Linked DNA regions of Hahella sp. HNIBRBA332. The protein of the gene in region 1 interacts with the protein of each later gene in a pairwise test. Links are inferred from orthologs where the notes say so. Each region holds a gene or a part of one and is shown on either strand. Other genes may lie near its edges.

Region 1 (3,176 bases):
GTCGTCTGACCCGCGTGGTGGGGCTCACCCTGGAGGCGGTTGGATGTCCGATGACTTTGGGAGAACGCTGTCTGATCGAAGTGCGCGGTGGTCGCATGGTCGAGGCGGAAGTGGTTGGTTTCTCCGATGAACGGGTCTATCTGATGCCTCTGGCGGCGGTGGAAGGCCTGCAACCTGGCGCCAAAGTAAAGCCGATGACGGGTGTGGGACGCATTGGTGTCGGCGCCTGTTTGTTGGGGCGAGTACTGGACGGCGCTGGTGAGCCATTGGACGGTCGCGGTCCTTTACAGGCGGAGCATCACGTTGAGTTGTTCGGCGCGCCGATTAACCCATTGCACCGCGCGCCTATCCGGGGAAAACTTGATGTCGGCATCCGCGCTATTAACTCATTGCTGACGGTGGGCATCGGCCAGCGCCTGGGACTGTTCGCAGGCAGCGGCGTGGGCAAGAGTATGCTGCTTGGCATGATGACCCGTTTCACTACGGCGGACATTATTGTGGTCGGCCTGGTGGGGGAGCGTGGCCGCGAAGTGAAGGAATTCATTGAAGATATTCTGGGCGAAGAAGGCTTGCGCCGCGCCGTAGTGGTGGCCTCTCCCGCTGACGATTCTCCGCTGATGCGACTGCGCGCGGCGGTTCTGACTACACGCATCGCCGAATATTTTCGCGACTTGGGCAAGAACGTGCTGTTGCTGATGGACAGCCTGACGCGTTACGCCCAGGCGCAGCGGGAAATCGCCCTGGCGGTGGGCGAACCTCCCGCCACCAAAGGCTATCCCCCTTCGGTATTCGCAAAATTGCCGCAACTGGTGGAGCGCGCGGGCAACGGCAAGCCCGGCGGCGGCTCCATCACTGCTTTCTACACGGTGCTGACGGAAGGCGACGACCAACAAGATCCCATCGCCGACGCCGCCCGCGCGATTCTGGACGGGCATATCGTACTGAACCGACGTCTGGCCGAGGAGGGGCATTATCCCGCCATTGATATCGAGGCTTCCATCAGCCGGGTCATGCCTCAGGTAACGACGCCGGACTATTTGCAAAGGGCGCAGCGCTTCAAGCAGCTATACGCCCGCTACCAGCAGACGCGCGACCTGATCAGCGTCGGCGCATACGCGCCCGGCTCTGACAAGGAAACCGATTACGCGATTGAAAGATTTCCCCACATGCGCAAATTTTTACAGCAAAGTCTGCGGGAACGCGCTACGCTGAATGATAGCGCACAAGGGTTGAACCAATTGTTCACCCCGGCTCCGGCGCAAGGCGCCGCGCCCAGAGCCCCGGCGAAACCATAGGGTTTACTCCACATTAGTTCAGGTGCTTTAACGTGGCGGAGAAAAAGAAGTCGCAAAGGTTGTCGCTGGTGCTTGATCTGGCGGAGCGGGACGAAGAGAACGAACGCAAGAAAATGGGCGATATCCGACGCAGAGTGGAGCAGGCGGAAGCTAAGCTGGAGCAACTGGTCGCCTATCAGCGTGATTATCAGGATGAATTAAGGGGTACTCAAAACGGCGTACGCTCAGTGCGTCATATCCAAACCTATCATGTCTTCATCAGCAGGCTGGGCTCGGCTATTGAGCAGCAGCAACAGCAGTTATTGCTGTTGAAACAGCAGTTGTCGCAACAAACGGAAGTGTGGCGGGCGGCGTATCAGAAAAAAAATAACATGCAGGACTTTATTGATCGTTGCAAAAAAGAGGAAGCCTATTACGAGGATAAGAAGCAACAGCGCAACCTGGACGACGCTGTCGGACGACGCGCCTATCACAACAGACATTAAGTTACGGTAGAAAAAGTTTTTTGGTTTTAGCGAGTTAGCTGGAACAGGTGGAAAATGTGCCTGAAAGTCAGTTTTTAGCTGCGGGTAAATAGCGGCCAAGGGAATGAAAACTGGAAATTTAGTAAAAATCAGCTATTGATGAATTAGTAAGATTATGAGTATTGAAATTCACTGCGTACTATTCGTAATATCCTGAATTTCAAATAAAAAGAACACAGAATGGATCCAAACGATCCAGATGGTTTGATTAGGGGAGCGCCAACAGAAGGAGGCAATATGTCTATAACGACAAGCCGCTCTGACGATAATGCCGAACTGACCATTCGCATTAAAGGGCGATTTGATTTCAGTTCCCACCAGGAATTCAGGGATGCGTACGAAAACCCTGAGGGACCGTTCGAGCAGTACAAGATCGATATGACGGAGACGACGTATCTGGATAGCTCCGCCTTGGGGATGCTGTTGTTATTGCGGGATTATGCAGGCGGCGACAACGCTAAAATCTGCATCACGAACTGCAACAATGATGTCAGGAAGATATTGACGATTTCCAATTTTGAACAACTGTTTGTTATTCAATAAAGCGCCCGCAGTCTTCGGGCGTCTGAAACGGACTTTCCGCCATTTATGCGCCTATCGGGTATTGCTATGAAACAATCCCTGGACTCAGAAATGGCCTCGTCCGTTCTCGGGTCTCAAAAAACGCTAAAAATTCTCATCGCCGACGACAATCAGTCCGATCGCATGATCCTGCAGAATATCGTCAAAAAGCAGGGACATGATACAGCGACAGCCGTGGATGGCGTCGACGCCATTGAGAAGTTCTCCGAGTTCCGGCCGGACATTGTCCTTCTGGACGCCTTAATGCCCCGCATGGATGGCTTTGAGGCGGCGCGGAAAATCAAGTTGCTGGCCGGCGAAGACTTGATTCCCATTATTTTTCTCACCTCTCTCAGTGACGCAGAATCGCTCGCCAAATGCCTTGAGGCGGGCGGCGACGACTTTCTGTCAAAACCCTATAACCGCATTATCCTGCAAGCCAAGATCAACGCTTTCAACCGCATGCGGATCATGCATAAAACTCTGTTGCGGCAACGGGACCAGATCGCCGAACACAACGACCATATGGTGCGCGAGCAACAGGTCGCCAAAACCGTGTTCGACAATGTGGCCCATGTGGGTTGCCTCGGCGCCAACAATATTAAGCATTTGCTTTCGCCTCTGGCGGTCTTTAACGGCGACGTGTTGTTAGCCTGTCAGAAACCGTCTGGCGGCATGCACGTGCTGCTTGGGGATTTCACTGGCCATGGCCTGCCGGCGGCGATCGGCGCCATGCCGCTGGCGGAGATTTTCTATGGCATGACCAGCAAAGGGTATGCGCTGGGAGATATCCTCC
Region 2 (3,590 bases), 4.9 Mb from region 1 along the record:
ATGCGCAAACCCACCGCCACCGTTGGATGAAAAGACTGACTGCTCCAGACGACTCCCAGGGGCGTCGTGGACCAGACCAATATCACCATTGCATATGCAAGAATAACCACCGCCAACCTCCGCGCCTTTCCTTAAACACAGCCGCTCGTCGTCACAGATTTATCGCAGTCGGGGAACTTTAGATCGGGCCCTCAGGGCAAAAAAAAAGCCGCAGGGGAAGAACCGCTGCGGCGTCAAAAACTGTTACGATCCCGCTATTCCACCACCGCCGCATGCGCACATCGCAGAATGGACGCGCAAGACATTGCGGGCAAAGTGAAATAATGAAAACGCACTGTCGTATACATCCGCGTATGGTGGTCTTACAGCCCTATACCGGCAATACGCAATAACCACATAAGCGCCCGCCGTCAGGGCGTATACGGTGAATGGGCGCTGACTTTCCAAAGCGATATTTGCTAAAGTCTGATGTAACTGCGTCCAGGGAGCCCCGGCTCCATATAACCACAAATTCATGACCGGCGTATGAACCGGCCAATAATGGACGACATTAGCGCTGAAACATAATTAGGGTCGCCGATGACAACTACAATAAAGCCCGAGTCTTTAACCTTGATAAAAGCCAAGATAATGCCGCCGTCCAGGCCGGCCCGCCTGTTGGAGCGGGAGAAGTTCGACGACCTGCTGCATGAAATCGATCCGGTCAACCTGATCCTGGTGCAGGCGCCTGCGGGTTACGGCAAAACCACGATGATCGACGATCGCCTGAACGCACTGGGCGCCAACGCCGCCTGGTTTCGTCTGGACGCTCAGGACAATCTGAGTGAGCAGTTCGCCTTTTATGTCGCTCACTCGCTGAATGAAGCCACCCGAGGCGCCTGCCCGGAAACCCTGCGCACGTTAAACCAACAAGGTTATCCAACGTTGCAGACGTTTCTCACCGACCTGCTGTCTGAGTTACCTTTGGAAGGCGATCCGCTGCATATGGTGCTGGATGATTATCACCTGATCACCAATGCGGAGATCCACAGCGGCGTGACTTTCCTGCTGCGCCACCTGCCTCCCTACATTACGTTAGTGCTGCTATCCCGCACTACGCCGCCCATCGGTGTGGCGCAATTACGCATGCAGGGGCGGATGCTGGAAATCACCGCCAAGGACCTTTCCTTCAGCGCCGACGAAGCTCAGGCCTATTTTGAGCAGCGTTTGCGATTCGAAGTGTCCCGGGAAAGCATCGAGCGCGCCAACCGCCGGGTCGAAGGCTGGGTGTCGGCCTTGCAACTATTGGCGGCGACCGCCTCCACCGGGGTGGAGTTCAACGAATACGTCGAACAATTACACAGCGGCAATCACTATATATTCGATTACTTTGATGAACTGACCCGCACCAGCATTGATAACGAACAGCGGCTGTTCCTGCTACGCACCAGCGTACTGGAGCGCTTCAATGCGTTGATGGTGATGCGTCTGGCGCAACAACAGGACGGCCAGTTTCTATTGAACTCCCTGCTGAATCTTGGCTTGTTTATCGTGCCATTGGACAGCAGCGGCTTGTGGTTCCGTTACCATCCGCTGTTCGCCGCCTATCTACGCCACATGCAAACCTGCGTGCTGCCGGATGAAACCGCGCGACTCCACCAGCGCGCCAGCGACGCCTGGCGTGAAATGGGCTTTTTCGAAGACGCCGCCCGTCACGCAGTGCTGGCCAAAGACCAGCAACGCATCAAGGATATCCTGCTGAGTTGCGGCCGCGACTTTTTCACCGAAGGGCAGTTCAATCTGCTGCAACGCTGTTTCGACGCCCTGAATAAAGAAGTCATCGCCGATCACCCCATTCTCACCCTGCTGCGCGCCTGGGTGGCGCAAGGACAGTATCAGTGGTCTGAAGTGGAATCCTGGTTGAAAGCGGCGGAGCAACACTTGAAGACCCACTGCAGCGAAGAAGAGTGGGAAGCGATCACCGGCGAATTCAACGCGGTGCGCGCTCAGGTAGCCATGAACGTCGGGGACGCGGAACGGGCGCAGACCTTTGCAAAATCCGCGTTGGCCCATGATCCCGTGTACCTGCCCACCTCCCGCACCGCCGCCTCTTCGGTTATTGGCGAATCCTTGTTTGTGCAGGGCCACCTCAAGGAAGCCATGAACCGCATGCAGGACACAGAACAACTGGCGTTGGCGGAACATGCGCATCAGAACGTTATTTGGGCGTTGTGCCAGCAATCGGAAATCAGCGTCGCCCAGGGCTATCTGCAGAAAGCCTACAACATCCAAGAGAAGGCGCTGCAATATGCGGAGGACCACAGCCTGGAGCGTCTGCCCATTCTGGAGTTCCTGTACCGCATACGCAGCCAGATCATGTGGGAGTGGCACCATCTGGAAAGCGCGGAACGATGTGCGCTAAAAGGCATCGAGATTCTGGAAAGCCAGGGTGAGCGCTGGTTCATCCAAAGCTACGTGATGCTGGCGAAGATCGCCCAGGCGCGCGGTCGTCAGTCGTTATGCGCAGACTACGTGCAGAAGATTCACAAGATGCTGGCCTCCGGCGAATACCATATCGACTGGACCGCCAACGCGCACGCCGCCATGCTGTCCTATTGGGACGCGGTGCGCGACAAGGAGTCCATTCAACGCTGGCTGACCGCAGCGCCAGAGCCGGCGCCGGAGCAGGCCACCAACCACTTTACCCAGTGCAACATCCGCAACTGGGCGCGGGCCTACGTCAGTCTGGGAGATTTCGACAAGGCGCTGCCGCTGTTGGAAGGCATCCAAAGCATGGCGGAACAGTTTGGCCTGAAAACCGATATCAACCGCAACCATATCCATTTATCGCAGCTTTACTGGCTCAACGAGCAACGTGAAGACGCCCTGCGCCACATGGCCATCGCACTGAAACTCGCCAGCACCACCGGCGCTGTGGGCAGCTTTCTGCGCATCGGCAAAGTGCTGATCAATATTCTCAAAGCCTTGATCAGCGAAGAGCAGTTGGATGAGATGGAAAAACAACGGGCGGAACGCCTGATCCAGCTGGCGCAACAACAACGGGATTTCAGCCGCGCGATTCGTATCTCGCTGGACGAAGCCATCATCCAGGATATTATCGACCGCCCTGACGTACCGGAACTCATCCGCACCTCACCCCTCACCCGCCGGGAGTGGCAAGTGCTCAGCCTTATCCATGCAGGTCTGTCCAACGACCAGATCGCCGAGCACATGAAAGTGGCGCCCACCACCGTGAAAACACACATCCGCAGCCTCTACCAAAAACAGAACATCACCCACCGCTCCGAAGCCATCAATCTGGCGCGGGATCTATTGAGTAAGATACAGGGGGAGTGAGCGCAGCTCCCCCTCATACCCACCCTCCGCCTCCTCCTCCCCCCTCATCCCCACTACTACGCCAAGAAAAAAGAGGGAGGGAGGATGTTCGCCCGGTTCGCCGCAGGCACCATCTTCATAACTGTAAAAATAACAACGTCTTCCACTTATCTGTGGGTGCACGTGCGTTACCTGGTTTGGAGTTGTTAAGAGAGGCGACATGCAGGTTGATCGTGATTGGTGGCGCGGCGCAGTCATCTACCAAATTTATCCCC

The links.
Region 2: the proteins of fliJ (region 1) and malT interact in binary tests that used the Escherichia coli proteins (3 or more experiments, as listed by UniProt). The link is inferred for Hahella sp. HNIBRBA332 from one-to-one orthologs.

Annotation. Positions count from the first base shown.
Region 1 is NZ_CP132203.1:394,416-397,591, forward strand. What follows is about bases 204-3,053. They hold fliJ (flagellar export protein FliJ), read left to right. Parts: upstream 204-1,327; coding sequence 1,328-1,780; downstream 1,781-3,053. Other genes in these bases: fliI (flagellar protein export ATPase FliI), read left to right, coding at 204-1,295; O5O45_RS01985 (STAS domain-containing protein), read left to right, coding at 2,057-2,362; O5O45_RS01990 (ATP-binding SpoIIE family protein phosphatase), read left to right, coding at 2,429-3,053. Outside these bases: more of fliI, read left to right, coding at 1-203; more of O5O45_RS01990, read left to right, coding at 3,054-3,176. UniProt on the Escherichia coli protein: The FliJ protein is a flagellar protein that affects chemotactic events. Mutations in FliJ results in failure to respond to chemotactic stimuli.
Region 2 is NZ_CP132203.1:5,273,207-5,276,796, forward strand. Bases 273-3,536 are described here. They hold malT (HTH-type transcriptional regulator MalT), read left to right. Parts: upstream 273-579; coding sequence 580-3,336; downstream 3,337-3,536. Other genes in these bases: O5O45_RS23330 (alpha-glucosidase family protein), read left to right, coding at 3,536-3,536. In the rest of the region: O5O45_RS23320 (DMT family transporter), read right to left, coding at 1-110; more of O5O45_RS23330, read left to right, coding at 3,537-3,590. UniProt on the Escherichia coli protein: Positively regulates the transcription of the maltose regulon whose gene products are responsible for uptake and catabolism of malto-oligosaccharides.